2 regions of the Streptomyces sp. NPDC054786 genome follow, and region 1 is predicted to be linked to the other one. Evidence: riboswitches for the same ligand, from Rfam matches in the RefSeq annotation. Region 1 holds a riboswitch; the other holds the start of a gene.
What was found. A riboswitch is a leader RNA that binds a small molecule or an ion and turns the genes downstream of it on or off. The one in region 1 is predicted to bind glycine.
Positions count from the first base shown of each region.

Region 2: it holds a riboswitch for glycine, as region 1 does, so the genes downstream of both, gcvP (aminomethyl-transferring glycine dehydrogenase) here and gcvT (glycine cleavage system aminomethyltransferase GcvT) in region 1, are expected to answer to the same signal.

Region 1 is NZ_JBSHAW010000044.1:177-14,519, reverse strand. Features, by position in the region: gene ACWGI6_RS30725 (thioesterase family protein) at 1-849, opposite strand; gene ACWGI6_RS30720 (trimeric intracellular cation channel family protein) at 945-1,580, shown strand; gene ACWGI6_RS30715 (M1 family metallopeptidase) at 1,598-3,007, opposite strand; gene ACWGI6_RS30710 (ABC transporter ATP-binding protein) at 3,117-4,220, opposite strand; gene ACWGI6_RS30705 (ABC transporter ATP-binding protein) at 4,250-5,356, opposite strand; gene ACWGI6_RS30700 (ABC transporter permease) at 5,353-6,363, opposite strand; gene ACWGI6_RS30695 (ABC transporter substrate-binding protein) at 6,443-8,194, opposite strand; gene ACWGI6_RS30690 (ABC transporter permease) at 8,312-9,310, opposite strand; gene ACWGI6_RS30685 (enhanced serine sensitivity protein SseB C-terminal domain-containing protein) at 9,717-10,517, opposite strand; gene ACWGI6_RS30680 (enhanced serine sensitivity protein SseB) at 10,579-11,376, opposite strand; gene ACWGI6_RS30675 (AAA family ATPase) at 11,469-12,155, opposite strand; glycine riboswitch at 12,415-12,510, shown strand; glycine riboswitch at 12,511-12,628, shown strand; gene gcvT (glycine cleavage system aminomethyltransferase GcvT) at 12,663-13,790, shown strand; gene gcvH (glycine cleavage system protein GcvH) at 13,918-14,295, shown strand.
Region 2 is NZ_JBSHAW010000045.1:56,208-70,550, reverse strand. Features, by position in the region: gene ACWGI6_RS31320 (FHA domain-containing protein) at 1-398, shown strand, start outside; gene ftsR (transcriptional regulator FtsR) at 416-1,162, shown strand; gene ACWGI6_RS31310 (bifunctional nuclease family protein) at 1,219-1,692, shown strand; gene ACWGI6_RS31305 (MerR family transcriptional regulator) at 1,880-2,485, shown strand; gene ACWGI6_RS31300 (DNA polymerase IV) at 2,552-4,009, shown strand; gene ACWGI6_RS31295 (PRC-barrel domain-containing protein) at 3,913-4,302, opposite strand; glycine riboswitch at 4,417-4,514, shown strand; glycine riboswitch at 4,515-4,639, shown strand; gene gcvP (aminomethyl-transferring glycine dehydrogenase) at 4,701-7,586, shown strand; gene ACWGI6_RS31285 (DUF5999 family protein) at 7,670-7,864, opposite strand; gene ACWGI6_RS31280 (hypothetical protein) at 8,202-8,792, opposite strand; gene ACWGI6_RS31275 (glutamate-cysteine ligase family protein) at 9,358-10,911, shown strand; gene ACWGI6_RS31270 (substrate-binding and VWA domain-containing protein) at 10,987-12,774, opposite strand; gene ACWGI6_RS31265 (CPBP family intramembrane glutamic endopeptidase) at 12,967-13,788, shown strand; gene ACWGI6_RS31260 (PhzF family phenazine biosynthesis protein) at 13,858-14,343, opposite strand, start outside.

The DNA.
Region 1 (14,343 bases):
CTACCCCTCCAGCAACGCCCGCGCCAACTGCCGCGACTGGGCGACCAGTCGGTCCTCGGAGTCCCAGACCTCCGCGTCCTCCTCCAGGAAGCCGCCCGCCAGATTGCGGGTGGTGATGGCGACCCGCAGCGGGCCGGGCGCCGGACGCCGGCGGATGTGGGCGGTCAGCTCGACCGTGGGCACCCAGCCGGACAGGCCCATCTCGAAGGCGGTGGGCGGCAGGGCGTCGACGGTCAGCAGGAGGGAGAGCGGGTCGGGCTCGCGGCCGTCGGCGAGGCCGAACCAGGCGCGCATCTCGCCCTTGCCGGACGGGGCACCGACGGCCCAGCCGGCGGTCGCCGGGTCCAGGCGGAGCGCCAGCCGGTCGGTGATGGCCGTGCTGCCGGAGATGGCGGGGCGGCCGCCGGGGGCGCTGTCGGTGCCCAGGCAGTGCTCGTAGGGGGGAATGGCCGGCGGCTTGGCGGTGGTACGGACGTCTTCGGGCAGCGCACCGAGGTCGCCGTACGCGGCGAGCACCCGCAGCCGCTCGATCTCGCTGCCGTCCTCCGCGAACTGGACGAGGCTCGCGGTACCGGTCGACATCGTGCGGCCGGTGCGGACCACCTCGGTGCGGATGACGGCGGGGCCGGGGACCGAGGCCGTCAGATAGTGCGCGGTGACGGAGAGCGGGTCGGGGTGCGGGAGGGCATCACCCAGGGCGCGGCCCATGAGGGCCAGGAGGTAGCCGCCGTTGACCGCCTGGATGATGGTCCAGCCGGCGGAGAGGTGCGCGTCGTAGACGCCGGGGGCGCGGCGGGTGACCGCCGTATCGCGGTCGAACTCGCTGTTGCCTTGGGTCACCAGAGCCATGGGTTGCACGCTACACCGGATAGTTACTGACCGGTAGTGTCAGTTTCAACGGGCTCCCACGGAAGCATTCCTTCCGGGCCTGCCATGATGGCGCCATGCTTCACGTGCTCTATCTGGTCGGCGTCGCCGCCTTCGCCACGAGCGGGGTACTGGCCGCCTATCGCGCCAACATGGACCCCTTCGGCGGCCTGGTGCTCGCCTTCGCCGCGTCCATCTCCGGCGGCACGCTGCGCGATCTCATCCTCGACCGGCGACCGCTGTACTGGACGCACGACTGGGTACTGCTGACCGTGATCATCTGTGCCGGCCTGGGCACCATGATCTATCTGCGGTTCTGGCAGCTGCCGCACAAGGCGCTGCTGGTGGCCGACGCGATCGGGCTGTCCGTGGTCACGGTGATCGGGGCCCGCGCCGCGATCGACGCGGGCGCCACCCCGCTCGCGGTGATCATCCTGGCGGTACTGACCGGGGTCGCCGGTGAGGTCATCCGCGATGTGCTGTGCGGGGAGTTCCCGCCGCTGCTGCTGCGGGAGGACGTCTACGCGATCGCCGCGCTGGCCGGCGGCTGCTGCTATCTGCTGCTGTACCTGCTCGGCACGGGGGCCACCCCCGCCGCGGCGATCTCGGCGGGGGTGGTGTTCGCACTGCGGATGGGAGCGGTCTACCTCGGGCTGCATCTGCCGCGCCCGCAGCAGCTCCGCAGCCGCCGCGGGCAGCAGGACTCCGGCTGACCGAGGCGGCCGGACCCTCAGTTCGCCGGCAGCGACGGCTTGCTGTCCGTGTTCAGCCAGGTGTCGAAGAGGCCGTCCAGCTGCTGTCCCGAGATCTTCTCGGCGAGCGCGATGAACTGGGCGGTGTCCGCGTTGCCGTAGCGGTGCGCGGAGGTCCAGGCCGGCAGCAGCTTGAAGAAGGCCTTGTCGCCGATCCGCTCGCGCAGCGTCTGCAGCGTCATCGCACCCCGGGTGTAGACCGCCTGGGCGAACATGGTGTCCCGCTGCGGGTCGCCGACCTTCACCTTCCAGAAGTCGTCGCCCGCCGGCCGGGAGTCGTACGCCTTGCGGAAGGCGTCATGGGCGCTCAGGGTGCCGCGGTGCTCGGCCCACAGCCACTGCGCATAGCTGGCGAAGCCCTCGTTGAGCCAGATGTTCTTCCACTGCCGGACGGAGACCGAGTCGCCGAACCACTGGTGCGCCAGCTCGTGGACGATGGTCGTCTCGTTGCGCACGGCCGAGTAGGCGGGCTTGGACTGCACCTCCAGCGAGAAGCCGGCCTGCGGCATGTCGTCGACGATCGCCCCGGTCTCCTCGAAGGGGTACGGGCCGAAGACCTTCGACCAGTAGTCGGTGGCCTCGGCGGTGACGCCGTAGACATCGACGTTGCCCGCGGGCAGGGTCGGGTCGGTGGCCACATAGATGGGCGTGCCGCCGGGGGTGGTGCCCGTACGGACGTCGAACTTGCCGATGGTGGCGGTGGCCAGGTACGTCGCCATCGGGCGGCGCTCGCGCCAGTGGGCGTACGAGCGGCCGTGCGCCTCCCCGGAGCTGATCAGGCGCCCGTTGGAGACACCCGTGAGGCCCTTGGGGGCGTCGATGCGGATGTCATAGGTCGCCTTGTCGCCGGGGTGGTCACTGGAGGGGAACCACGTGGAGGCGGCATTCGGCTCGCAGGCGACGAAGACGCCGTCCTTGGTCTTCATCCAGCCGTAGTCGGAGCCGAAGACGATCGGACCGGTCAGCGGCTTGGGGACACCGTGGTAGGCGAGGGTGACGGCGAACTTCTTGCCGCGGCGCAGCGGGTAGTCGGGGCGTACGGATATCTCGTCGCCGGATCTGGTGAAGTGCGCCCGCCGGCCGTTCACCCGCACCGAGTCGACCGTCAGCTTCTGCAGGTCGAGGTCGAAGGCGGAGAGGTTCTTGGTGGCTCTCGCGGTGAGCGTGGTGCGGCCGTCGAGGCGGCCGCTGCCGGGTTCGTAGCTGACGCCGAGGTCGTAGTGCAGGGCGTCGAAGCCGCCGTTGCCCAGCTTGGGGAAGTACGGGTCACCGATGCCCGGGGCGCCGGGGGACGCGCCGGGTGCGGCGGCGATGGTGGCGGCCGAGGCCACCGCGGTGGCCAGCGCGAGCCAGCGGGAGGTGCGACGCGCAGAACGGGAGAGTGCCATGAGTCATCCCTTCGGACACACGGATGAAGTTCGCCTCAAGATCGAACAACCGTGCTGACTCTGCACTCTCCCGTCGCGTTTTACCCAGGACTTTGCCAAGTCCTCAGTGTTACTCGTCGGTTGCTTCCTTACCGGGCGCCAGGGCTGCGCTCTCCGCGGTCCCGGCGTGCCCGGCGTGCTCCGCGTTCTCCGGGTGATGGCAGGCCACCTGGTGCCCCGTCCGCAGCGCGACCAGCGGCGGCTCGGTGGTGGCGCACACCTCGGTCGCCTTCCAGCAACGGGTGCGGAACCGGCAGCCGGAGGGCGGGTTGATCGGCGAGGGCACATCGCCCTTGAGCAGGATCCGGTCGCGCTGGGTGCGCCGCTTGGGGTCGGGCACCGGCACGGCGGACAGCAGCGCCTTGGTGTACGGGTGCATCGGCGACTCGTAGAGCCCCTGGCGGTCGCTCAACTCCACGATCTTGCCGAGGTACATGACCGCGATCCGGTCCGACACATGCCGGATGACCGAAAGGTCGTGGGCGATGATGACGTACGTCAGGCCCAGCTCGTCCTGCAGGTCGTCCATGAGGTTGACGACCTGGGCCTGGATGGAGACGTCGAGGGCCGAGACCGGCTCGTCGGCGACCACCAGCTTGGGCTTGAGCGCCAGCGCACGGGCGATACCGATGCGCTGCCGCTGGCCGCCGGAGAACTCGTGCGGATAGCGGTTGTAGTGCTCCGGGCTCAGGCCCACCAGCTCCAGCAGCCGCTGTACCTCCTTCTTCAGCCCGCCCTCGGGCTCGACGCCCTGGAGGCGGAAGGGGGTGGAGACGATCCCGCCGATGGTGTGCCGCGGGTTCAGCGAACCGTACGGGTCCTGGAAGATCATCTGGACGTCCCGGCGCATCGGCCGCAGCTTGCCCGGGGACAGATGGGTGATGTCCCTGCCCTGGAACTCGATGGAGCCGCCGGTCGGTTCGTCGAGGCGGGTGATCAGCCGGCCCATCGTCGACTTGCCGCAGCCGGACTCGCCGACGATGCCGAGGGTTTCGCCCGGCCGTACGTCGAAGTCGATGCCGTCGACCGCCTGCACCGCCCCGACCTGCCGCTTGAGCAGGCCCTTGGTGATCGGGAAGTGCCGGACCAGACCGCGGACCCTGAGCAGCGGCTCGGCATCGGAGGCGCTCTCCGCGGACTTCGCCGAGGCCTCCGCCGTCTTCTGGAGCGGAATCTTCTTGTTCTGGTCGTCAGTCGTCTCGGTCACAGCTTCGGCGCAATCTCTTCGGTCCAGATACGCTCCCGCTCCTCCTGCGACATATGGCAGGCGGAGAAGTGCTCGCCGCCGGCCTCGCGCAGTTCGGGGCGGACCGTACGGGTGAGGTTGTCCTTGGGCACATCCGCGTACGGGCAGCGGGGGTTGAAGGCGCAGCCGGGCGGGACGTTGATCAGGCTGGGCGGAGATCCCTTGACCGGGATCAGCCGGTCCGTCTGGTCCCGGTCGATGCGCGGCATGGAGCCGAGCAGTCCCCAGGTGTAGGGGTGCTGGGGCTCGTAGAAGACCTTCTCGGCCGGGCCGCGCTCGATGCACCGTCCGCCGTACATCACCAGCAGGTTGTCGGCGAGTTCGGCGACCACCCCGAGGTCGTGGGTGATGATGATGACCGCCGAGCCGAACTCCTTCTGCAGATCGCGGATCAGGTCCAGGATCTGCGCCTGGACGGTGACGTCCAGTGCGGTGGTCGGCTCGTCCGCGATCAGCAGCTCCGGGTTGTTGACCAGCGCCATCGCGATCATGGCGCGCTGGCGCATACCGCCGGAGAACTGGTGCGGATGGTCGTCCACCCGCTTGTCGGGCTGCGGGATGCCGACCCGGTCGAGCATCTCGACGGCCCGCTTGCGTGCGGTCTTCTTGTCCACGTCGTTGTGGACGCGGTACGCCTCCACGATCTGGCTGCCGACCGAGTAGAAGGGGTGCAGTGCGGACAGCGGGTCCTGGAAGATCATCGCCATCTCGCGGCCGCGCAGCCGGCGCACCTCGTCCGGTTCGGCGGAGACCAGCTCCTTGCCGTCCAGCCAGATCTCGCCGGACATGTTCACCTTGCTGCGCTGCTGGCGCGAGGCGCGGTGCAGTCCCATCACGGCGAGCGAGGTCACGGACTTGCCGGAGCCGGACTCGCCGACGATGCCGAGCGTCTTGCCCTTCTCCAGGGTGAAGTTCAGGCCGTCGACCGACTTCACCAGCCCGTCGTCGGTGTTGAAGTGCACCTTCAGGTCCCGCACTTCGAGGAAGGCGGAGGGGGGCCGGGAGCCGGCCGCGGTGGGTTCACCCACGACGGCCTCGGTCTTGTCCTCGGAGGAGTCGGTCACGAGAGCCTCACCCGCGGGTCGACGGCGGCGTACAGAACGTCCACCACCAGATTGCACATGACGATGAAGAACGCGGCGAGCAAGGTGACGCCGAGGATGTTCGGGAGGTCGTTGGCGTTGATCGCCTCGACGGCGAAGGCGCCGACTCCCTTGAGCGAGAAGACCTGTTCGGTGATCAGGGCACCGCCGAGCAACAGGCCCAGGTCCATGCCGAAGACCGTGATGATCGGGGTGAGCGCGGCCCGCAGACCGTGCCGTACGACCACCTTGCGCTCGCGCAGACCCTTGGCGCGGGCCGTACGGATGTAGTCCTCACTCAGCGTCTCCAGCATGCCAGCTCTGGTGAGCCGGGCGTAGAGCGCGGAGTAGAGGAAGGCCAGGGTGACCCAGGGCAGGACCAGGGTCCGTGCCCACAGGAACGGATCGTCCATCAGCGGCACATAGTCGCTGCGTTCGAAGATCGGCCACTGGTAGGTGAACAGGGCCAGCGCCAGGGCGCCGGTGAAGAACATCGGGAGGGAGACGCCGGCCAGTGCGACGCCCATGGCCACCCGGTCGAAGAACGAGCCGGGGCGCAGCGCGGACAGCACGCCGGTGGCGACACCGGAGACGACCCACAGCACGGCCGCACCGGCGGCCAGCGAGAGAGTCACCGGAAGCCGGGTCTGGATCTCCGGCCAGACCTCGATATGGGTTTTGAAGGAGTAGCCGAAGCACGGCACGTGGCACTTGGCCACTTCCGGACCGAATTTGTAGTCGACGCCGACGAAAATGCCCTTGAGGAATTCCCAGTACTGCTCGTACACGGGCTTGTCCAGGCCGAGATTCTTCTTGACCGCGGCGATGTCCGCGGGCGTGGGGGCCTTTCCGATGTACTGCTGGGCAAGCTGGTCGGTGCTCTGCCCGGCCAGCTTCGGCAGCAGGAAGAAGATGCCGAAAGTGACCGCGCTGACGATCAGCAGCAGGACCACTGCGCTGATCAACCTGCGGATTATGTACGAGAACACGGGGATGCGGCGTCGGCGCCGCGAGCCGGTTTACCGCCGGCCCGCGGACACCAATGCCTTCACCTGCCTTCCAGGGCTGCTACTTCTTGACGCCGATGTTGAGGTAGTCGTACTGACCGCTGAAGGCCGAGGTGGACACCAGGTTGGTGGCCTTGGGCGAGCGGTACATCAGAACCTTGAAGTAGGTGAGCGGGACCATCGCCGCCTGCTCCATCGCCTTCTTGTCGATCTCGGCGTAGGCCTTTTCGCGGGCCGCCTTGTCGGTGTTGGCGATGGCGCTGTCGAGCAGCTTGTTGATGGCCGGGTCGTCCAGCTCCGAGAGGTTGGTGTTACCGGACTGGCTGATCGCCTTGCCGTTCAGGATCTGCTGGAGGTAGCCGTAGCCGGTCGGGAAGTCCGAGCCCCACTGCATCATGATCAGGCCGACGTTGTTCTTCTTGTTGAACTTCGGCACACCGGCGTAGTCCGAGAAGTACTTGCTGGTCGGGTACGACTGGATCTTGGCGGTGACGCCGATCTTCTTCAGCGAGTCGATGATCGAGGTGGCCGCGTCGACCTCGTCCTGGCGGTCGTTGCGGGCCAGGATCGTGGTCGTGGTCTTGCCGGCGCCGCACTTGGCCCAGTGCTTCTTGGCCTCGGTCAGGTCCAGCTTGTCGCCGTCGTACTTCTGCGGGTACTGGTCGTACTTCTGGTAGCCGTCGATGTCGGTCGGCAGGACCGTGGAGGCCAGCTCACCGCGGATCGGGCCGCCGAGCGAGGTCTGTACGGCCTTCTTGTCGATGGCGTACTCGACGGCCTTGCGGCACTCGATGTTGTCGAACGGCTTCACCTTGGTGTTCAGCGCCGTGTAGACCAGGCGCTGGCCAAGAGTGTTGTCGGTGTTGCCCTTCTCCTTGGAGTCCGTCAGGAGCTGGGCCTGCGTCTGCCCGTCGACACCACGGCCGGCCAGGTCCACCAGGGTGTTACCGGACTGGAGGTCCTTGTCGATGGTCGACTGGGCGACCTTCAGGTTCAGGACGATCTTGTCCGGAAGCTGCTTGCGCAGCGGGTCCGTCTTCGCGGACCACTGCGGGTTGCGGACCAGGGTGAGCTTCTTGCCCTCTTCGTAGCTCTCGAACTTGTACGAGCCGGTGGACAGCACGGACTTGGTGTAGTCCGCGCCCTTGTCCTTGGCCTGCGGGACCGGGGCGGTCTGCGGGGCGCTCACCAGGTAGTCGAACTCGGCGAACGGCCTCTTGAGGTGGAAGACGATCGTCTGGGCGTCCGGGGTCTCGATGGACTTCAGACCGGCCTTGCTCTTGTCCTTGTAGGGACCCTTGTAGCCGCCGTCGTTGTCCTTGAGGAACTGCTGGAAGTAGTTCGGGCCCAGCGAGAGGGTGTCACGCGCGAAGTTGCTGCGCTCGACGGCGTACTTGACGTCCTGCGAGGTGACCTCGGAGCCGTCGTCGTACTTGACGCCCTTGCGGAGCTTGTACGTCCAGGTCTTGCCCCCGTCGCTGGGCTTGCCCATCGACTCGGCGAGGTCCGGGGTCAGCTCGTTGCCCTTGGTGCCGGGGCCCGGCTTGAAGGTGGTGAGCGGGCGCGCGTAGAGCCGGCTGAAGTTGTAGATGAAGGCGTAGTACGTGTTGCCCGGGTCGAACGACTCGGGGGCGTCGCTCATCGCGTAGGTGACCGTGCCGCCCTTCGCGTCCGAGGCGTTGACGACGCCCTTGGTGGCGGCGTTCGCCTTGCCCGAGCCCTCCGAGGAGCCCTTGCCCCCGCTGCAGCCGGCCAGCAAAAGGCCCGCACTGGTGATGGCCGCGACAGCCGCGACCGGAACTGACCTTCGCATGATGGTCGGTGTCCCCTTCGTTCGTCGAGAAACGTCAAACCTCAAAATGCGGAAAAGCAGTAACGCGGAAATGCAGTAACGCAGTTGGGGCGTCTGAGCGGGCGCCCGGTACAGCCGTCAGCGGCTGCGCGGGTCCAGCGCGTCCCTCAGTCCGTCACCGAGCAGGTTGAACGCGAGCACGGTGACGAAGATCGCGAGGCCGGGGACGATCATGTACTGGGGATCGACCTCGTAGTACTTGACCGCCTGGTTGAGCATGCCGCCCCAGGACGCCTGGGGCGGTTGGATGCCGACGCCCAGGAAGCTCAGCGCCGCCTCGAAGAGGATGTTGGAGGGGATCAGCAGGGTCGAGTAGACGATGATCGGCCCCACCAGGTTGGGCAGCAGCTCCCGGAAGAGGATGAACGGCCCGCGTGCGCCCATGCCGCGCGCTGCGTCCACGAATTCACGCTCGCGCAGCGACAGGGTCTGCGCGCGCACGATCCGCCCCATGTAGGGCCAGTTGAAGAAGCCGATCACGAAGATCAGCACCGAGATGTGCAGCGGCAGGCCCTCCAGGCCGAAGGCACCGCCCTGCAGCGAGGCGGAGATCGCGATGGCGAACAGCAGTAGCGGGAAGGCCAGGAAGACATCCATCATCCGGCTGATGACGGCGTCCACCCGCCCGCGGTAGAAGCCGGCGATCACACCGAGAACCGTGCCGATGGCGACCGACAGCAGCGTCGCGCCGAACGCCACGATCAGCGACACCCAGGAGCCCTCCAGGATCCGGGCGAGCAGATCACGGCCGAACTTCGGGTCCACGCCCAGGGGATGGTCCGCGCTCATGCCACCGAGATCGCCCTTGGGGAGCGTGGTGTTGGGGTCGATCAGCGACTGGTTGGGACTGTTCGGGTCCAGCCCCAGCAGGGACTGGATCGGACGGGAGAGGGCGGCGATGGCGATGAGCAGGATGACAACGATGGCACCGGCCACCGCGACCTTGTCCCGCCGGAAGCGCAACCATGCGATCTGACCGAGCGAACGCCCCTCGATCCGCTTTCCTTCGACGCCCTTCAGCACCGCTTCCGGCTGCGCCTCAGCAGCCGCCCCGGTGGTCTCGATCGGTGCCGTCACAGTGCCTTTGACCCCTCTCGGCCGACGGTGGCCGGCCCCTGCGCGCCGCGGACAGCGGCCTGGTTCACATCACTGGTGCAAGTTCGGTGCAAGTCATGCGGGCATCGCGGAAGTTCGCACTATGGAAGTCAGAGGCTCACGCGACGCCGTACGGGATGACGCTCGTACAAAGGACCGAGGCCCTGTTGTTTCCGGAGTCTTCATCCCTTTCTCGATCAGTCACCAGCCCTGACGGGGAAAGGATGCGCAACTGTGATGTGCTCCACGACGTTCCGTTATACGGACAGCAGTTCGGGCTCAGCGGAGCGATCACCCGCAGGAGAGGGCCTCAACCGCAGGGCATACAGGGAGCATTCACCACAAGACCGGCGCCCGGCCGGCACTCCCGGGCGCCGGAGACGCGCTGTCAGTAAGGGCGCGGGGAGCCGTAGCCGTACGACGGTGCGGGGGCCGGCTGACCCGGCGGCTGGGCGTAGCCGTCACGGTCGAAGAAGGGGCGCGCGGAGGCCCGCATCCACATGCCGACCGGGTCGTACTCGTCGTTCATCGCGACCGTGGAGACGGGCAGACCGTCCGGAACCGCGCCGATCGACTGCTGGATCATCAACCGCGCCGAATCCACCGCTTGTTGGCCGGTGTCGTACAGATCCAGACCGATCGCCAGATAAGGGGCACCGAGCGCCGGCTGCACCCAGGCCCGGCGCAGCGACCGCACGGCGGGCGTCCGGTGGGCGTTCTGGGCGAGCAGCGCGTAGAACTGCGGGATGTCGATGACCGGCTCCGAGATCCGCAGCGGACCGGCGGGCAGCCGGTCCAGACCACCGGCGACACGGCGCAGATCCAGCCACGGGATGCCGACACCACCGCCGGGGGCATGCGGGTTCAGCCACAGGCCCCAGCGGTCGGGGAACAGCGCGGCGGCGATCTCCGGGCCGGTGACGACCTCGTGGTCACGGTTCCAGCCGGAGGCGGCGAGCTCGGGCGCCGAGGTCACACACGGCGCATAACCGAGGCCCTCGACCTCCATGTTTCCGTACTGCGCATCGGGCATACCGGCCCGGCCGTGCCAGAGCAGCATCCAGACCTGGCTCGCGGCGAGCGCGTGCAGCAGTGCCTCATAGGCGTCGTAACGGCCGGGCGAGACCTGCTGGAGCAGCTGCTCCAGCTGTCCGGCCGCCGCCGGCCCCTGATGCGCACCCGCGCTCACGTGGTCCGTCCCTTCTGTCAGCAGGGCACGTGTGGGTGCGCCCGCCCGTCATCCAACCAGCTTACGAGTGGTCCCGAGAGTAGAAGGGCCGCACACGCTCCAGCATCCAGTCGGCGACCGGGTCGCCCTGGGCGAGGTCGAGCATGACGAGCTGTACGGACCAGGGCAGCGGTACTGCGCCGAGCGCACGTCCGAGGGCTGACAGTACCGTCTCGCGGGCGGTGCCGTCGTGCAGGGCCGAGGCGTCCGTCCCGATCTGCACACCGACGAAGAGCGCGGGCGTGTCGCCCTCGACACTTGCCAGGGCACGCCGGGCAGTCAGGACAATTCCGGCGGCGGAGAACTCCAGTCCGGCGGCGGCCAGGAAGTCCACCGGCTCGTCCTGCCAGTCCGGCTCGAAGAGCCGCACCCGGCCACCGCTGGGCAGACCGGCCAACTCATGGCGCCCCTCCCGGCACAGTTCGGCCACCGCGGGCGGCGGCAGCGGGACGCCGATCATGCCGTCGGGGTTGACCGCCATGCCGATGTGCGGCGGCAGCCCGCGGGCGAACTCCCGGGCCGGGGCGACGGTGAAGGGCATGTGTGCGCCGACCACCCGCAGGAACTCCTGCTCGGAGCTGTAGACCGGGACATAGGCCGCACCGTCGAACTCGACGGTGGGCAGATCGAGGCCGCGGGCGCCGGGGCCCGCGCTCTCCGGGCCGCCGCCGTTGGGCAGCGGCACCCACACCCGGCTCCGGCCCAGTACCTCGACGATCCGGCCACCGGCGCCCGGGTGCCCGACCGAAGCGGCCAGCACCTCTTCGAGCTCATTCGCCGGCCACGCCAGCTGGGGTATCCCCTGCTCCGCAAATGTCATCTGTATCCACCCGTTCCCAACCGCGCCATCTGGCCAAAGACCCTAGACGAGAAGGCGTGCGGCGGGACCTGCGGGGCGGGGTGCCCGTCCGCTCAGCCGAAGCCGACCGTCTCCAGGGCGCTCGCCGCCCGCCGGTCGAGGAGCACGGCCGAGCCGAACCCCTTCGGCAGCCGGGCCGACTCCGCCGCGCCGACCAGCCGGCCCACCGCCCTGCGGTGCCGCGCGAAGGCGTACCCCGACACCCCGCGCCCCCGCGCCTCCTGGCCGGACCGCGCCGCCTCGGGCGACACATCGAGCAGCACCAGATGCAGCCCACGGCCGCCGCGCACCGCCGACCGCGCGATCCAGCCACGCACCCACGCGAGGGTGCCGCAGTCGTGCACCACCACGCTGTCGCCGGAGCGCAGCACACGGCCCAGCGTCAGATAGTGGGCGGCCCGGACCAGCGGGCGGTAGAGGGCGTACGGCAGCCGGCGCAGTCTGCCGTGCTCCCAGCGCTCGCGTACGTCCTGCGAATCGATGCGGTGCACCGCGGCGCCGTGTGCGTCCAGCGGCGGCACGACCCGATGCATGAGGGTGCTCTTGCCGCTGCCCGGCAGGCCCGAGACCACCACCAGGTCGCCGGCCGGAAACCGCAGCTCGGCGGCGTTCCTCGCGCGTCCCGCGCCCCGGAGGTCCACGATCTCGGCACCGCGGCCCGGCCGGACGACGGACCGCGGCGTCCGGCCGGTCCGGGACACGGCGACGGGCGGCACCGCCGGCACGACAGCCGACGGCACGACCCCTGAAGTGGCCCCGAATGCCGCTTCGCTGTGCACGCGATCGTCCTCCCCGTCCGGTTCTGCTCCGGTTCGAGCCCGTCCCCTACCCGCAGAGTGTCAAGAAAAGGTAATGCCCATCAAGGCGATTGTTCGATCTGCCCACGTCATGGGCGGGGCGCCGACCAGGGCTCCTGTATCCGGCGATCCCGTGCAATGATGTGGCCGCCACGTGCACATCTCAGCTCAGCCGTGCACCGCCAACTCCATACCGGCCGCTTGAACCCGTGCGGGAGAGTCCCCGGCCGCCAAGGCGGGGCGCCGAAGGAGCAAGTCCTCCCTTGAATCTCTCAGGCCCCTATACCGCGCGGGCGAGGCAGATCTGAAAAGCGAGCCACTGCCAGGTTGACGGGGCGGCTCCACCCAAGGTGCAAACCGGGTCCGTTCGCGGGATCCCGGTGAACCTCTCAGGTTCCGATGACAGATGGGGAGACCGTCTTGTCACCCATGCCTGGGAGCCCAGAACCCATGACTGATGCCCCCCGCCGCACCGCGCTGGATGCCACCCATCGCGCGCTCGGCGCCACCATGACCGACTTCGCCGGCTGGGACATGCCGCTCCGCTACAGCAGCGAGCGCGACGAACATGTCGCCGTCCGCACCCGCGCCGGCCTCTTCGACCTCTCCCACATGGGCGAGATCACCGTCACCGGCCCGCGGGCCGCCGATCTCCTCGACTATGCGCTGGTCGGCAACATCGGCGGGGTGAAGACCGGCCGCGCCCGCTACACCATGATCTGCGAGGCCGAGGGCGGCATCCTCGACGACCTGATCGTCTACCGCCTCGCCGACCAGGAGTACATGGTCGTCGCCAATGCCTCCAACGCCCAGGTGGTGCTGGACGCGCTGACCGCGCGGGCGGGCGGTTTCGACGCCGCGATCCGCGACGACCGCGACGCCTACGCACTGCTCGCGGTGCAGGGCCCGGAGTCCCCCGGCATCCTCAAGGCGCTGACGGACGCCGATCTGGACGGCCTCAAGTACTACGCGGGTCTGCCCGGCACCGTCGCCGGTGTCGAGGCGCTGATCGCCCGCACCGGATACACCGGTGAGGACGGCTTCGAGCTGTTCGTCCGGCCCGCCGACGCGGTCGCCCTCTGGGAGGCGCTGACCGAGGCCGGCAAGGACGCCGGTCTGGTGCCCTGCGGCCTGTCCTGCCGGGACACCCTGCGCCTGGAGGCGGGCATGCCGCTGTACGGGCATGAGCTGACCACCTCGACCACGCCGTTCGACGCGGGCCTGGGCCGGGTCGTGAAGTTCGAGAAGACCTCCAACGGCGGTGACTTCGTGGGCCGCGACGCGCTGGCGGCGGCCGCCGAGCGCGCCGAGACCCAGCCGCCGCGCAAGCTGGTCGGTCTGATCGCCGAGGGCCGCCGGATCCCGCGCGCCGGATACCCGGTCGTCACGGCCGACGGCACGGTCATCGGCGAGGTCACCTCCGGGGCCCCCTCCCCCACCCTCGGCAAGCCGGTCGCGATCGCCTACGTCGACGCCGCCTACGCCACACCGGGCACCGAGGGTGTCTGCGTGGACATCCGTGGAAGCCATGAGCCGTACGAGGTCACCGCTCTGCCGTTCTACAAGCGGCAGAAGTAACGGTTCACGCGCGGCGGACGCGGGCAGCGGTGCGCCCGTGCGTCTCACTGTGCAAGACCCTCCCCTTGGCTGCGCCAGGGGGCGACCCCCTTCACGATCACACCCTCGCGTACAGGAGAATCGAGTCATGAGCAACCCCCAGCAGCTGCGCTACAGCAAGGAGCACGAGTGGCTGTCGGGCGCCGAGGAAGGCGTCTCGACGGTCGGCATCACCGAGCACGCGGCCAACGCGCTCGGCGACGTCGTCTACGTGCAGCTCCCTGAGGTCGGTACCACGGTCGCGGCGGGCGAGACCTGCGGCGAGCTGGAGTCGACCAAGTCGGTCAGCGATCTCTACTCGCCCGTCGACGGTGAGATCACCGAGATCAACGAGGATGTCGTCAACGACCCCTCGCTGGTGAACTCCGCCCCGTTCGAGGGTGGTTGGCTGTTCAAGGTGAAGATCAGCGGCGAGCCGGGCGAACTGCTCTCGGCCGACGCGTACGCCGCCTTCATCCAGAGCTGAGCCGCCCGACTCCTCCTCCGCCACCGCCCGCGTGGAAGCTCCCCCGGA
Region 2 (14,343 bases), on a different contig from region 1:
AGGCCTACGACTCGGAGGCGACGGGCCAGAATCTGTCGCCGTCGCTGTCCCCCGAGGCCCAGGCGGCTGTCGACGCCCTTCCGTTGGGTTCGGCGCTGCTGGTCGTCCGGCGGGGTCCGAATTCGGGCAGCCGCTTCCTTCTGGACAGTGAGCTGACGACGGCGGGCCGGCATCCGCAGGGCGATATCTTCCTCGACGATGTGACGGTTTCGCGCCGTCATGTGGAATTCCGCCGCGGCCCTGACGGTCTCTTCACGGTCGCCGATGTCGGCAGCCTGAACGGTACCTACGTCAATCGCGAGCGGATCGACTCCGTCACCCTTGCCAACGGCGACGAGGTCCAGATCGGCAAGTTCCGCCTGGTCTTCTACGCGAGCCAGCGAGGCGCCGGTATCTGACCGGCCGGGGAAGGCATATGCGCCATACACCGAAAGGCGGTGCCGGCTTTGCCGGCGCCGCCTCCTCGGACGGTAAGCCGGTGAGCATCGGCACGGTGCTCACCCTGCTGCGCGAGGAGTTTCCCGAGGTCACCATCTCCAAGATTCGCTTCCTGGAGGCCGAGGGACTGGTCGAGCCGAAGCGCACGCCTTCCGGATACCGCAAATTCACGTCGGCGGACGTCGAGCGGCTGGCCGCCGTCCTGCGGATGCAGCGGGACCACTATCTGCCGCTGAAGGTCATCCGGGAACACCTGGACGCCTTGGAGCGCGGTGAGCGGGTCCAGCTTCCGGCCCCGGCCACACCCTCACGGGATCTGGTCGAAGGCGTGCACGGCCCGGGCGAGGAGCGCCCGACGGCTGCCCGGATCGGTCGGGCCGAGCTGCTGGCCGCCGCGGAGGTGGACGAGGCGGCGCTCGCCGACTGGGAGTCCTACGGACTCATCGTCCCTCATGCGGAGGGCGGATACGACATCGAGGCCGTCACGGTGGCCAAGCTCGTTGCGGACCTGGGCCGTTTCGGTCTCGAACCGCGGCATCTGCGTGCCGTGAAGGCGGCCGCCGAGCGCGAGGCCGGCCTGGTCGAGCAGGTCGTTGCACCCCTTCGGCGGCACCGTAATCCGCAGACCAGGGCCCATGCCGAAGCCACTGCCAGGGAGCTGGCGACGCTGTCCGTACGGCTGCATGCGGCACTGGTGCAGACCGCTTTGCGGGTCCGGCTGTAGTGAGCAAACGAGTGCCCGACTACCCAAACCGGCCGGGCACGTCCTAGGGTTGCTGTGTGAACGAGCTCGACGTCGTGGGTGTCCGGGTGGAAATGCCTTCCAGCCAACCGATCGTGCTCCTGCGGGAGGTGGGAGGCGACCGATACTTGCCCATTTGGATCGGGCCAGGGGAGGCCACCGCCATTGCCTTCGCCCAGCAGGGCATGGTCCCTGCCAGGCCGCTGACGCACGACCTTTTCAAGGATGTGCTCGAAGCGGTGGGCCAGGAGCTGACGCAGGTCCGCATCACGGATCTGCGCGAGGGGGTTTTCTATGCCGAACTTGTCTTCGCGAGCGGGGTCGAGGTCAGTGCGCGTCCGTCCGACGCGATAGCGCTGGCTTTGCGCACCGGAACGCCGATCTTCGGTACCGACGGTGTGCTGGACGACGCGGGGATCGCCATCCCGGACGAGCAGGAGGACGAGGTGGAGAAGTTCCGCGAGTTCCTCGACCAGATCTCGCCCGAGGACTTCGGGACCAACAGTCAGTAATACCGGCCAGGCGAACCGCCTGTTTCCGGCCAAACAATGAGGCCTTCCCCGTGCGAGGTCACGAGAAACCACTCGTAGGGTGATTATCACTCGGCGTGGCGAGCGCGGCGATCGTTGACGCACCCCGAGTGACTGCATACCGTCGATGTGGCAGGTCCCGTCCGGGACGTGGAGGACGGAGGGCGGCGTGGCAATCACCGGCGACGGTATGGCGGCGGAAGGGGCGTTGCCGCTCCACTCGGGCGCGGCAGCAGACCCTGCCCCGGCATCGGCCGCGGCGGTGTCGGGGGACTGCGAGGCGCAGAACATCGGCTATCGCGGCCCGACCGCCTGTGCGGCAGCGGGCATCACCTATCGGCAGCTCGACTACTGGGCGCGCACGGGCCTGGTGGAGCCGAGCATCCGGCCGGCGTACGGCTCCGGCACCCAGCGGCTCTACAGCTTCCGGGACGTCGTGGTCCTGAAGATCGTCAAGCGGCTGCTGGACACCGGGGTGTCGCTGCAGAACATCCGCACCGCCGTCCAGCATCTGCGTTCGCGCGGGCTGGCGGATCTGACGCGGATGACGCTGATGAGCGACGGCGCGACGGTCTACGAGTGCACCTCGCCCGACCAGGTCGTGGATCTGCTCCAGGGCGGCCAGGGCGTCTTCGGGATCGCTGTGGGTGTGGTGTGGCGCGACGTGGAGAGCGTGCTGTCACAGCTCCACGGGGAGCGTGTGGACACCGGCGAGACCCTGGTCGGGAAGAACCCGCACGACGAGTTGGCGCGGCGGCGCAACCGGGCGGGCTGAGTCCCTGAGGGCATCACCGGCCCGGCATCGGGCCGATTGTCAGTGGCATGGGGCAGCATCGGACATGTGAGACCCGCGCCGACGATTCTGCATCTCGACATGGATGCGTTCTTCGCGGCCGCCGAGCAGGCGGCCAAGCCGAGCCTCCGCGGCAAGCCCGTGGTGGTCGGCGGGATCGGCGTGCGCGGGGTGGTCTCCACGGCGTCGTACGAAGCCCGGGTGTTCGGTATCCGCTCAGCGATGCCCACGGCCCAGGCGCGCCGGCTGTGCCCCAACGCCGCTTATCTCACCCCGCGCTTCACGTTGTACCGCCAGGTGAGTGAGACGGTGATGGAGCTGCTGCACGCGCTGTCGCCGCTGGTGGAGCCGCTGAGCCTGGATGAGGCGTTCGTCGACCTGGAAGCGGGCGGGGTGCCGCCCGAGACGGCCGCCACGCGGGTCGTGGGGGAGCAGCTGCGCCGAGACATCCACTCCGCCACGGGTCTGACCGGCTCGGTGGGGCTGGCCGGCGCCAAGATGCTGGCGAAGATCGCTTCGGAGGCGGCCAAGCCGGACGGTCTGGTGGTCATCGAGCCCGGTACCGAGCGGGAGATGCTGGGCCCGATGACGGTGCGGACGCTGCCCGGGGTGGGGCCCGCGACGGCCGAGACGCTGCGCCGGGCCGGGATCCACACCATCGCGGAGACCGCGGAGGCCGGCGAGGCCGAGCTGGTGCGGCTGCTGGGCAAGGCGCACGGAGCCGGGCTGTATGCCATGGCGCTGGGCCAGGACGACCGGCCGGTGGTGGCCGAGCGGGATGCGAAGTCCATCTCGGTCGAGGACACCTTCGAGGTCGATCTGACCGACCGGACGCGGGTGCGGAGCGAGGTGCTGCGGCTGGCCGACCGCTGCGTACAGCGGCTGCGGGCCGCCGGGCGCTCCGGGCGGACGGTGGTCATCAAGGTGCGCAACTACGACTTCTCGACGCTGACCCGCTCCGAGACGCTCCGTGGGCCCACCGACGATCCGGCGGTGATACGGGAGGCCGCTGCGCGGCTGCTGGAGACGGTGGACACCACCGGCGGGGTCCGGCTGCTGGGTGTGGGGGTCAGCGGACTGGCCGACTTCACACAGGAGGATCTGTTCGCCCAGCTGGCGACGGAGCGGGAGGCGGAGGAGACTGCGAGAGCAGCGGCGGAGCCGTCCGGTGGCGAGACGGCGCCGCACGAGCCCGAGGAGGAGCGGCCGCGGCGCTGGCATCCGGGACTGGACGTGGTGCACGACGCATACGGCGCCGGCTGGGTGCAGGGCAGTGGGGTGGGGAGAGTGACCGTACGCTTCGAAACGCCATGGTCCGCACCGGGAAGGGTGCGGACCTTTGCTGTCGAGGATCCGGCACTGCGGCCCGGGGAGCCCCTCCCGTTGGTGGGCGGGGGGCCGGCGGACGGTCAGTCGTCCGAGCCGGCGATCTTGCCGAAGTCCTGGTCACCGGAGCCGGGGGAGGACACCGGATCGGAGGTCGGGGAGGAGATATCCAGTCGGTAGTGGTGATAGAGCTGAAGTTCCTGCTCAGGGGAGAGATGACGGCCGACGCCGAAGTCCGGCGCGTCCTTGATCAACTTGCGGTCGTAGGGAATGTGCAGTCCCTCACCGACCATCTTGCTGGGTTCGAGGGGGACGAACGCGTCCCGGCTGAAGAGTCCGGTGCGCACGGCCGCCCACTCCGGTTCCCCCGTCGCGTCGTCGAGATAGACCTCGTCGATCGTGCCTATTTTGGCGCCGTTGCGGTCGAACGCTTTGCGGCCGATCAGGCTCCGGGGATCGATATCGGTTTGCACGGTCCCTCCAATTGGTCGCAACTGCCCTCTGACAACTACCAAACGGCACATTTCATGCCCTGGCCACTCGAAGGATCCTTCGAGTGCCGCGCTGGTAGGCTGGCCCATGGCCGCAAACCCCGTGCGGGAGAGTCCTTTGTCGTTCGCGACCAGGGCGCCGAAGGAGCAAATCCTCCCCGGAATCTCTCAGGCACACGTACCGCATGGGCGAGGTCACTCTGGAAAGCAGGGCGGGCCACGGAAGGTACAGTCCGGGACCCCTCCTCACCGACGGTGAAAGCCGGGCCGCCTCGGGCGGGCCGGTGAAGCTCTCAGGTTAGATGACAGAGGGGGAGGCCGTCCGGGCACCCGCGCCGTGGTGCCCCTCGTAGGTCGCACCGACCAGGAGGCCCCCGCAGATGACCACCAATCGCATCTCCTTGACCGAGCTGGAACGCGGCACCCCCTTCGAGCACCGGCACATCGGTCCCGACCACGAGGCGCAGGCGAAGATGCTCGCGCACGTCGGATTCGGATCGCTGGACGAGCTCACCGCCACCGCCGTCCCCGATGTGATCAAGAGTGCGGAAGCGCTCGGCCTGCCGCAGGCCCGTACCGAGGCCGAGGTGCTCCAGGAGCTGCACGGCCTCGCGGACCGTAACCAGGTGCTGGCGTCCATGATCGGACTCGGCTACTACGGCACGTTCACCCCCCCGGTGATCCTGCGCAACGTCATGGAGAACCCGGCCTGGTACACGGCGTACACCCCCTACCAGCCGGAGATCTCGCAGGGCCGCCTCGAGGCGCTGCTCAACTTCCAGACGATGGTCGCCGACCTGACCGGACTGCCCACTTCCGGTGCCTCCCTGCTGGACGAGGGCACCGCAGCCGCCGAGGCGATGGCGCTCTCCCGCCGGGTCGGCAAGGTCAAGCAGGGCGTCTTCCTGATCGATGCCGACTGTCTGCCGCAGACCATCGCCGTGATCCAGACCCGTGCGGAGCCGACCGGCGTCGAGGTCGTGGTCGCCGACCTGTCCGACGGCATTCCGGCCGAGATCGCCGAGCGCGGTGTGTTCGGTGTGCTGCTGCAGTACCCGGGCGCCTCCGGTGCGGTCAGCGACCCGCGCGCCGTCATCGAGCAGGCCCACGAGCTGGGCGCGATCGTCACCGTCGCCGCCGACCTGCTCGCCCTGACGCTGCTGACCTCGCCCGGTGAGCTCGGCGCGGACATCGCCGTCGGCACCACCCAGCGCTTCGGCGTCCCGATGGGCTTCGGCGGACCGCACGCCGGGTTCATGGCCGTACGCGACCAGTTCGCCCGCAGCCTGCCCGGGCGTCTGGTGGGCGTCTCGGTCGACGCCGACGGCAACAAGGCCTACCGCCTCGCGCTGCAGACCCGCGAGCAGCACATCCGCCGGGAGAAGGCCACCAGCAACATCTGCACCGCGCAGGTGCTGCTCGCCGTCATGGCCGGTATGTACGCGGTGTACCACGGTCCCGAGGGCCTGCGGACCATTGCCCGGCGCACCCACCGCTACGCCGCGGTCCTCGCCGAGGGCCTGCGGGCCGGCGGCGTGGAGATCGTGCACGGCGCGTACTTCGACACGCTGACCGCGCGGGTGCCCGGCCGAGCCGCCGAGGTCGTCGCCGCCGCCCGCGAGGCCGGTGTCAACCTCCGGCAGGTCGACGCCGATCTGGTCGGCATCGCCTGCGACGAGACCACCGGACGCGCGCAGCTGGCCGGCGTCTGGGGCGCCTTCGGTGTGCACGGCGACGTCGAGCAGCTGGACGCGGCCGCCGACGAAACGCTGCCGCAGGCTCTGCTGCGCGGCGACGACTACCTCGCCCACCCGGTCTTCCACCAGTACCGCTCCGAGACCGCGATGCTGCGCTACCTGCGCACCCTCGCGGACAAGGACTACGCGCTGGACCGCGGCATGATCCCGCTCGGCTCCTGCACGATGAAGCTGAACGCGACCACCGAGATGGAGCCGGTCACCTGGCCCGCGTTCGGCCAGCTGCACCCGTTCGCGCCGGCCGCCCAGGCCCAGGGCTACCTCACGCTGATCCAGGAGCTGGAGGAGCGACTGGCCACGGTCACCGGCTATGACAAGGTCTCCATCCAGCCCAACGCCGGATCGCAGGGCGAGCTGGCCGGTCTGCTGGCGGTGCGTGCCTACCACCGCGCCAACGGCGACGAGCAGCGCACCGTCTGTCTGATCCCGTCCTCCGCGCACGGCACCAACGCCGCCAGCGCGGTGATGGCCGGAATGAAGGTCGTCGTCGTCAAGACCGGTGAGGACGGCGAGGTCGACGCCGACGATCTGCACGCCAAGATCGAGAAGCACCGTGACGAGCTCGCGGTCCTGATGGTCACCTACCCCTCCACACACGGCGTGTTCGAGGAGCACATCACCCAGATCTGCGCGGCGGTGCACGACGCCGGCGGCCAGGTCTACGTCGACGGCGCGAACCTCAATGCGCTGGTCGGCATCGCCGAGCCCGGCAAGTTCGGCGGCGATGTCTCGCACCTCAACCTGCACAAGACGTTCTGCATCCCGCACGGCGGCGGTGGCCCGGGCGTCGGTCCGGTCGGCGTACGCGCCCACCTGGCGCCGTACCTGCCCAACCACCCGCTGCAGCCCGCTGCGGGCCCCGAGACGGGCGTGGGACCGATCTCCGCGGCGCCCTGGGGCTCGGCCGGCATCCTGCCGATCTCCTGGGCGTACGTCCGCCTGATGGGCGGCGAGGGCCTCAAGCGCGCCACCCAGGTAGCGGTGCTGAGCGCCAACTACATCGCCAAGCGCCTGGAGCCGCACTACCCGGTGCTCTACACGGGCCCCGGCGGCCTGGTCGCCCACGAGTGCATCATCGACGTCCGGCCGCTGACCAAGGCGACCGGTGTGAGCATCGACGACGTCGCCAAGCGGCTCATCGACTACGGCTTCCACGCGCCGACGATGTCCTTCCCCGTGGCCGGCACGCTGATGATCGAGCCGACCGAGAGCGAGGACCTCGGCGAGCTGGACCGGTTCTGCGACGCGATGATCGCCATCCGCGCGGAGATCGAGAAGGTCGGCTCGGGGGAGTGGGACAAGGACGACAACCCGCTGCGCAACGCCCCGCACACGGCGGCCGCGCTCGGTGGCGACTGGTCGCACCCGTACACCCGTGAGGAAGCCGTCTTCCCGGCCGGTGTCGAGGCCTCGGAGAAGTACTGGCCGCCGGTGCGCCGCATCGACGGTGCCTTCGGCGACCGTAACCTCGTCTGCTCCTGCCCGCCTCTGGACGAGTACGACAACTGAGGTACGGCAACGGCGTCACCGCAACATTCAAGGGCCCTCGGCAGATCTGCCGGGGGCCCTGTGGTTCGTGCCGCTCTCGCGGGTCAGGCGGCGGCGATGGCGCGAGCGCGGTGCGGGGCGATGACCTGCCCGTCCGGCAGCAGCTCACCGGTGTCCTCGAAGAGCAGGACGCCGTTGCAGAGCAGGCTCCAGCCCTGCTCCGGGTGGTGCGCCACAGGGTGTGCGGCCTCCCGGTCGGTGGAGTTCGCAGACGGGCAGGGCGGTTGGTGCTGGCACATGGAAGTTGTCTTTCGCTGCGGTGTGGTGAACGTCGTTGTGCGGCTCGATGAGGTGTTCATGGCCGCTCCCCCGTTTCCTTCGGTCGGTCCCAGTGTTGCCCCACGGGCAGGATTCCGCAGGGATTTCGCAGCAGCGGTACTCACTCGGTATGGACGCGTCACCCATGCGGGCGGTTGCTCCCAATTGCACTCCTCCCCAAGAGGATTGGGAGAGGTATCCGCGGGCTAGCCCGCGTGGGTGAGTACGACAGAGCGCCCCGCGGCCGGAAGGGCCGCGGGGCATGCTCGTGCGGGGGCGGAGGCCGGTGTCCGCGGGCAGCGGGGCCGGCGCGCCGGTTCAGGCGGGTTCGGCGAGCAGCGGGGTGGCGGGCGTGAGGCGCCGGGTGAGCCGGGGGAGCAGGTCGGCGATGGGCTGCGGACGGTGCGCGGCGATCCCCGGCGGGGCGGGCGCCAGCGGAACCAGCAGGTCACCGGGCGCGGGCAGCCCTTCGGCGCCGTCGGAGGCGATGTCGTGATGCAGCCACAGGGTGAGCATGTACAGCTCGGGAACGGACAGCAGTCGTGGCTGGTAGGGCGTGGCGAGCGACTCGGCCTGCGCCAGAGCCTGCTCGGTCGCGGCGACATAGGGGCCGCCGCAGAACCGCGCGAAGGTCCAGCCGTCCGCGGTGAGCATCGCCTCGGCGGTCGCCACGGCACGCTCCCCGCCGCGGACCAGGAAGCGCCAGCCCGCCAGTCGGGTCTGCGGCATACCGCCGGCCCGGCTGACGTCGTCCCAGACGTGGACGGGCAGCGGGTGGTCGGGGCTGAGCGGACCCTGATGGGCGCGCAGCGCGGAGACCGGGGCCTCGCGGACCGCGGTGGGCGAGCCGAGGGCGGCGAGAACGCTGCGCAGGGCAGGCGCGGGGGCAGGGGGGAGGTGCAGCGGCATGGTGGGTCGCCTCTCACTTCGGAGACACGGTGGAGCGTGGCAGGTGCAAACGACGCTGTCTGCGTGCGGGGTCAGAGCGTGGCCGGCCGGGGCTGCGGCCCGGCGAGGTCAGTCGCTGTGCCCCGTGCCGATGAGAACACCGAGACGCTGGGCGCCAAGTCTCTGCCTCGTAAGCGGAGTTTATACGACGTATGTTCTGAAAGTGTTTCGTCTACCGGCCTTGTGGATTTCCGGCAAGATGAAATCCAGACCCTTGAGTGAGGTGCTTTCCGCCGCTTTGTGCAACGTTTTACGGCGTCACCTCACATTTCCTCGGCGGCGCGGTAGGCCGGATCTCGTCGGTGTTTCTCACGAAGGAAATGCGGAAGGCGATCGCCGCCGAGATATGCCTATGGGAGGTGCCGGAGGCTGGGCCACTTCGAGCCTATCGGTACCGGCGTGCCGCTGCGGCGTTATCGATCAGATTGCCGGGGCATCATCGACCGTAGCGTGAGCCCCGGTGGAGTCGGGGAAGGCCCCAAGCGGCCCGTGGTCACGGGTCGTTCACTCGAGGAGGGACCCTTCGATGGGGGAGAAGGTCGCCGCGGACGGGATCGACCTGGCGGACCGGGAGCGTTATCGAAGAAAGCTTCACGAGTGTCTTGAGGGATTGCGGAGGCTCCTGGAGGAGGAGAGGTTCGACCGGCCCAAGAATCTCATGGGGCTGGAGATCGAACTCAATCTGGCCGGCGCCGACGGGCTGCCCCGCATGATGAACTCGCAGGTGCTCGAGCGCATCGCCAGCTGCGATTTCCAGACCGAACTCGCCCAGTGCAATCTTGAGGTCAACATCCTGCCGCACCGATTGAGCGGCCGGGTCCTGGACCAGCTCGCCGAGGAACTCCGTACGGGACTCGCCTACGCCGAAAGGAAGGCGCGCGAGGTCGCCGCCCGGATCGTGATGATCGGCATCCTGCCCACCCTGCACGCCACCGACCTCACGGCCGCCAGCCTCTCCGAGAACGACCGCTATGTACTGCTCAACGACCAGATGCGGGCGGCCCGCGGCGAGGACTTCGCACTCGATATCCGGGGCGTCGAGCATCTGGTCTCCCGCTCGCCCTCGATCGCACCGGAAGCCGCGTGTACCTCGGTCCAGCTGCACCTCCAGGTGACACCGGGCCGCTTCGCCGCTGTCTGGAACGCCGCCCAGGCCGTCGCCGCGGTGCAGGTGGCGGTCGGCGCCAACTCGCCGTTCCTCTTCGGCCGTGAGTTGTGGCGCGAGTCCCGGCCGCCGGTCTTCCAGCAGGCCACCGATACCCGTGTGCCCGAGCTGCAGGCCCAGGGGGTACGCCCCCGCACCTGGTTCGGCGAGCGGTGGATCGACTCCGCATACGACCTGTTCGAGGAGAATCTGCGCTACTTCCCGCCGCTGCTGCCGGTGTGTGGACCGCAGGAGCCGCTGCGGGTCCTCGCCGAGGGCGGGGCGCCCGACCTGGCCGAACTGGTGCTGCACAACGGCACGATCTACCGCTGGAACCGCCCCGTCTACGCGGTCGCCGACGGGGTCGCGCATCTCAGGGTCGAGAACCGGGTGCTGCCGGCCGGCCCCACCGTCGCCGACGTCATCGCCAACACCGCCTTCTACTACGGACTGGTGCGGGCGCTGGCCGAGGAGCCGCGCCCCATCTGGTCGCGCCTCCCGTTCGCCGCCGCGGCCCGCAACTTCGACGCCGCCTGCCGGTACGGCATCGACGCCGCCCTGGACTGGCCCCGTCCCGGACGGGCCGGCGGCATCGCCGAAATCCCGGCCGTACGGCTGGTGCGCAGGGAACTGCTGCCGCTGGCGGCCCGCGGGCTGGACGCCTGGGGGGTGGAACCGGCCGATCGTGACCACTACCTCGGCATCATCGAGGAGCGCTGCCGGCGCCGGGTCAACGGCGCGTCCTGGCAGGCCGCGGCCTGCCACCACGCCCGGCGCCAAGGCCTGGACCGGGATGCGGCGCTGGCCGCGATGACCCGGCGCTACAGCGAGCTGATGCACACCGGGGAGCCGGTGCACACCTGGCCGGTCGCCTGGCCGGTGCGTGGGCGGCCCGCCGTACGGGAGCCACAGGAGGCGGCGGCCGAGGGGGCGTAGCGAGGCGGGGCGGCGGACAGCGCCCGGTGGCTGCCGGTGCGGCCGACCGGGTTCCGGGGCCGCCGCCCGGGGGGCTCAGCGAGGGCCCTTGCCGCCCGCCGCCAGGAGGGCCTTGAGGATCACCTGGTGGATCTGCGACGGGTCGCTGACCTGGTGCGCCGATCCGCCGGTCGGCGCCACGACGCGGTCCAGGGCCGAGGTGTCGGCCGCCGGGCCGATCGCGAGGGCGATCAGCGGCACCGGCTGTTTGGGGTCGGACAGCTCCTTCAGCTTGTCGACCAGGGCGTCGAGGCCGAGGCTGCCGGCGTCGTCGTTGGCGCCGTCGGTGACGATGACCAGGGAGTTGAGCTTCCCGCTCGCATACGAGGCGCAGGCCTCCCGGTACGCGGCGAGCGTGGTGTCGTACAGGCCGGTGGCGCCACGGGGCACCGGGGCCAGCGAGCTGAAGGCGGCGGTGAGCGCGTCACGGTGGGTGCCGCCGGCCGTCTCCCGGTCGCCGAGCCGGCCGGTGGGGGACAGCTCCACATAGTCCTTGTCGCCGTCCAGGAAGGTGGCGAACTTCCACAGCCCGATCTCGTCCTCGGGTGTGAAGGTGGCCAGCGCCTGGAGCAGGGACTTCTTGGCGAGATCCATCCGGGACCGGCCGCCGCCGCCCGGGACCGGGCTGCCCATCGACGGCGAGGCGTCCACGACCGTGGTGAGCCGGATGTTCTGCACCGTGACCGTCCACATGCCCATCAGCGCCTGGAGTTCCTTGACCGTCGGCGGATCGGCGGGGTCGGCGGAGTACGGCTGCGGAGCGCGCCCGCCGGCCGCGGCGGTCACCTTCGGGTCCGCCTTGCCGTTGCCGGCCCGGAAGCCGTGCTCGCGCAGCGTGCGCTGTCCGTCGGTCTCGCCGAGCAGCGTCATGAAACGGTTGGCGGCGCGGGTCTGCTCGGGGCTCATCTCCGCGTCGTCGACCAGCGTGTACGGGTAGTCGAGCCGGGCCGCGCCGTCCTGGGGGTAGAACAGGTCCAGGTCGGGGCCGCCGCCCGTCCCGGTGTTGTGGGCGTACGCGGCCTGCTCCGACAGCAGCAGCGCCTGGTTGCGGCGCGGATTGTCCTGCTCCGCTCCGGAGCGGTCGCGCGGCAGGGTGGCCAGCGCCTCTCCGTCACCGTCCGCGATCCGCTGGTGGAGAAGCTTGGCCGTCGCCGCGGTGCGGGTGTCGGCCTCGTCGCTGTCCTCGGCGTCCTTGGCATTGGCGGCGCTGACCCGGGCCAGTGCGAGCAGCCCGGTGGCGCTGCGGGACGGGTCGGCGACGCCCAGGCGCAGTGCGTCGCCTGATGTCACGGTCCGGGTCAGCTTCGTCCAGCTGTAGGTCTTCTCGGGCCAGCCCAGCGACGTGGCGGTCCCGGGGACGGCGCCGAGCGCGATCGGGGACGAGGCGATGGTGCCGGCGGCGGTCAGGGGGGTGCCGCGCTCCGCGTCGACCCGGTCCACCCACAGGCTGGAATCCGGTATCCATACCTGGAATTCGGGGTCGACGGGCCGCTGCCCGAACGCGTCGGCGAGGTCGTTCGAGGCGCGCGCGGTGACCCTGACGTCCAGACATCTGCCGTCGGTGCGCGTCGCGTCCTCGCGGGCGGTCTTGGCCACCGCTTTGAGCGCCGGGGCGATATCGGGCGAGGCGGCCACGTCGAGCCGCGCCGACCGGCCGTCGCACGGGCCCCCGAACGGGAGCAGACCGCTGCGCAGCGCCACGACCGAGCCCGCGGCGACGGCCAGCACGAGCCCGGTGGAGATGACGATGGTGCGCCGACGTACACCGGAGCGGGCCCCCGTGTGCTCCGGTGCGGAGCCGTCGGGCAAGCTGTGTCGTCCCATTGCGGTAGCGCCTCGCCTTCTCGGAGCTCGATCGGGATTCGATGGGGCGAGGGAGCGCGCCACGTGGATGGCGCCCGTCCCCGGCCTGTCGCGCGCGATCTTCGTACCTGCTGTCGAGACCCTAGCGGGGTGGTGGTGGCGAAGAGGCGGTAATGCGGAAGTGGAGGAAGCGTGCAGTCGGATACAAGTCCCGTGGCCGATGCGGACGTTCCAGGTAATGGGCCCGGTACGGGAGCAGGGGCGGGGCCGGCCGAGGGCCCGTCCCGGAACATCCTGCGCAGCGAGACGCTGATCGTCCTCGCCCTCTCGCTGGGTGCCAGCGCGGTGTCGGCACTGATCAGCTTCATCGGATCGCTGACCAAGCCCGGCGGCCTCAAGCATCAGGCGGCGACGCTCAACGGGTCCCATGCGCCCGGCCGGCCCTGGCTGGATCTCGCCTGGCAGCTGTTCGGTATCGCGACGGCCCTCGTCCCCGTGGTGCTGGTGGCACATCTGCTGCTGCGCGAACGGGCCGGCGGGCTGCGGGCGATCGGCTTCGACCGGCGGCGGCCCGGCTTCGACCTGGGGCGCGGTGTCGCGCTGGCGGCCGTCATCGGCGGCAGCGGGCTGCTGCTGTATCTGGGTGCGCGGGCGGCCGGATTCAATCTGACGGTGGTCCCCGAGGCGCTGCCGGCGGTGTGGTGGAAGATCCCGGTGCTGATCGCCTCCGCGGTGCAGAACGCCGTACTGGAGGAGGTCATCGTCGTCGGGTATCTGCTGCGCAGACTGGGGCAGTTGGGCTGGTCCCCGGTGGCGGCACTGGTGGCCAGTTCGGTGCTGCGCGGCTCCTACCACCTCTACCAGGGCATCGGCGGCTTCGTCGGCAACATGGTGATGGGCGTGATCTTCGTCCTGCTCTACCGGCGATGGGGGCGGGTCGGGCCGCTGGTCGCCGCCCATGCCCTGATCGACATCGTGGCGTTCGTCGGCTATGCGGTGCTGGCGGGGCACGTGGGGTGGCTGCCGACGGCGTGAGACGGGCGAGGCGCGGGGCACCGCCGATGCCTGCCGCGCCTCCTGGAGACCGCTCCCGCCGGGGCCGGCTCAGCCGGTGACCAGCAGCTCGCCGTCGATGACCGTGACCGCCGAGCCGGTCAGCAGCGTACGGTCGCCGCGCAGCTCGGTCCGTACGAAGCCGGTGCGGGCGGCACCCTGCAGGCCGACGAGTGCGTCCCGGCCCAGGCGCGCCGACCAGAACGGGGCGAGCGCGGTGTGCGCGCTGCCCGTCACCGGGTCCTCGTCGATGCCCACCCCGGGGAAGAAGCAGCGCGAGACGAAGTCATAGCCGCCGTCGGGGTTTTCGGCGCGCGCGGTGGTGATCACCCCCCGGCCTCCGTGCCCCGCCAGCGCCGTCAGGTCCGGGCGCAGCGCCCGTACGGACCTCTCGTCGGCCAGCTCGACCAGGAGATCCCCGACATCGGGACCGGTGTCGTGCGCGGAGCGGATCTCGGTGCCCAGCGCGCCCGCGACGGCCGGCGGCACCTCGACGGGCGTGAGCGGGGCGGTCGGGAAGTCCATGGTGATCGCGCC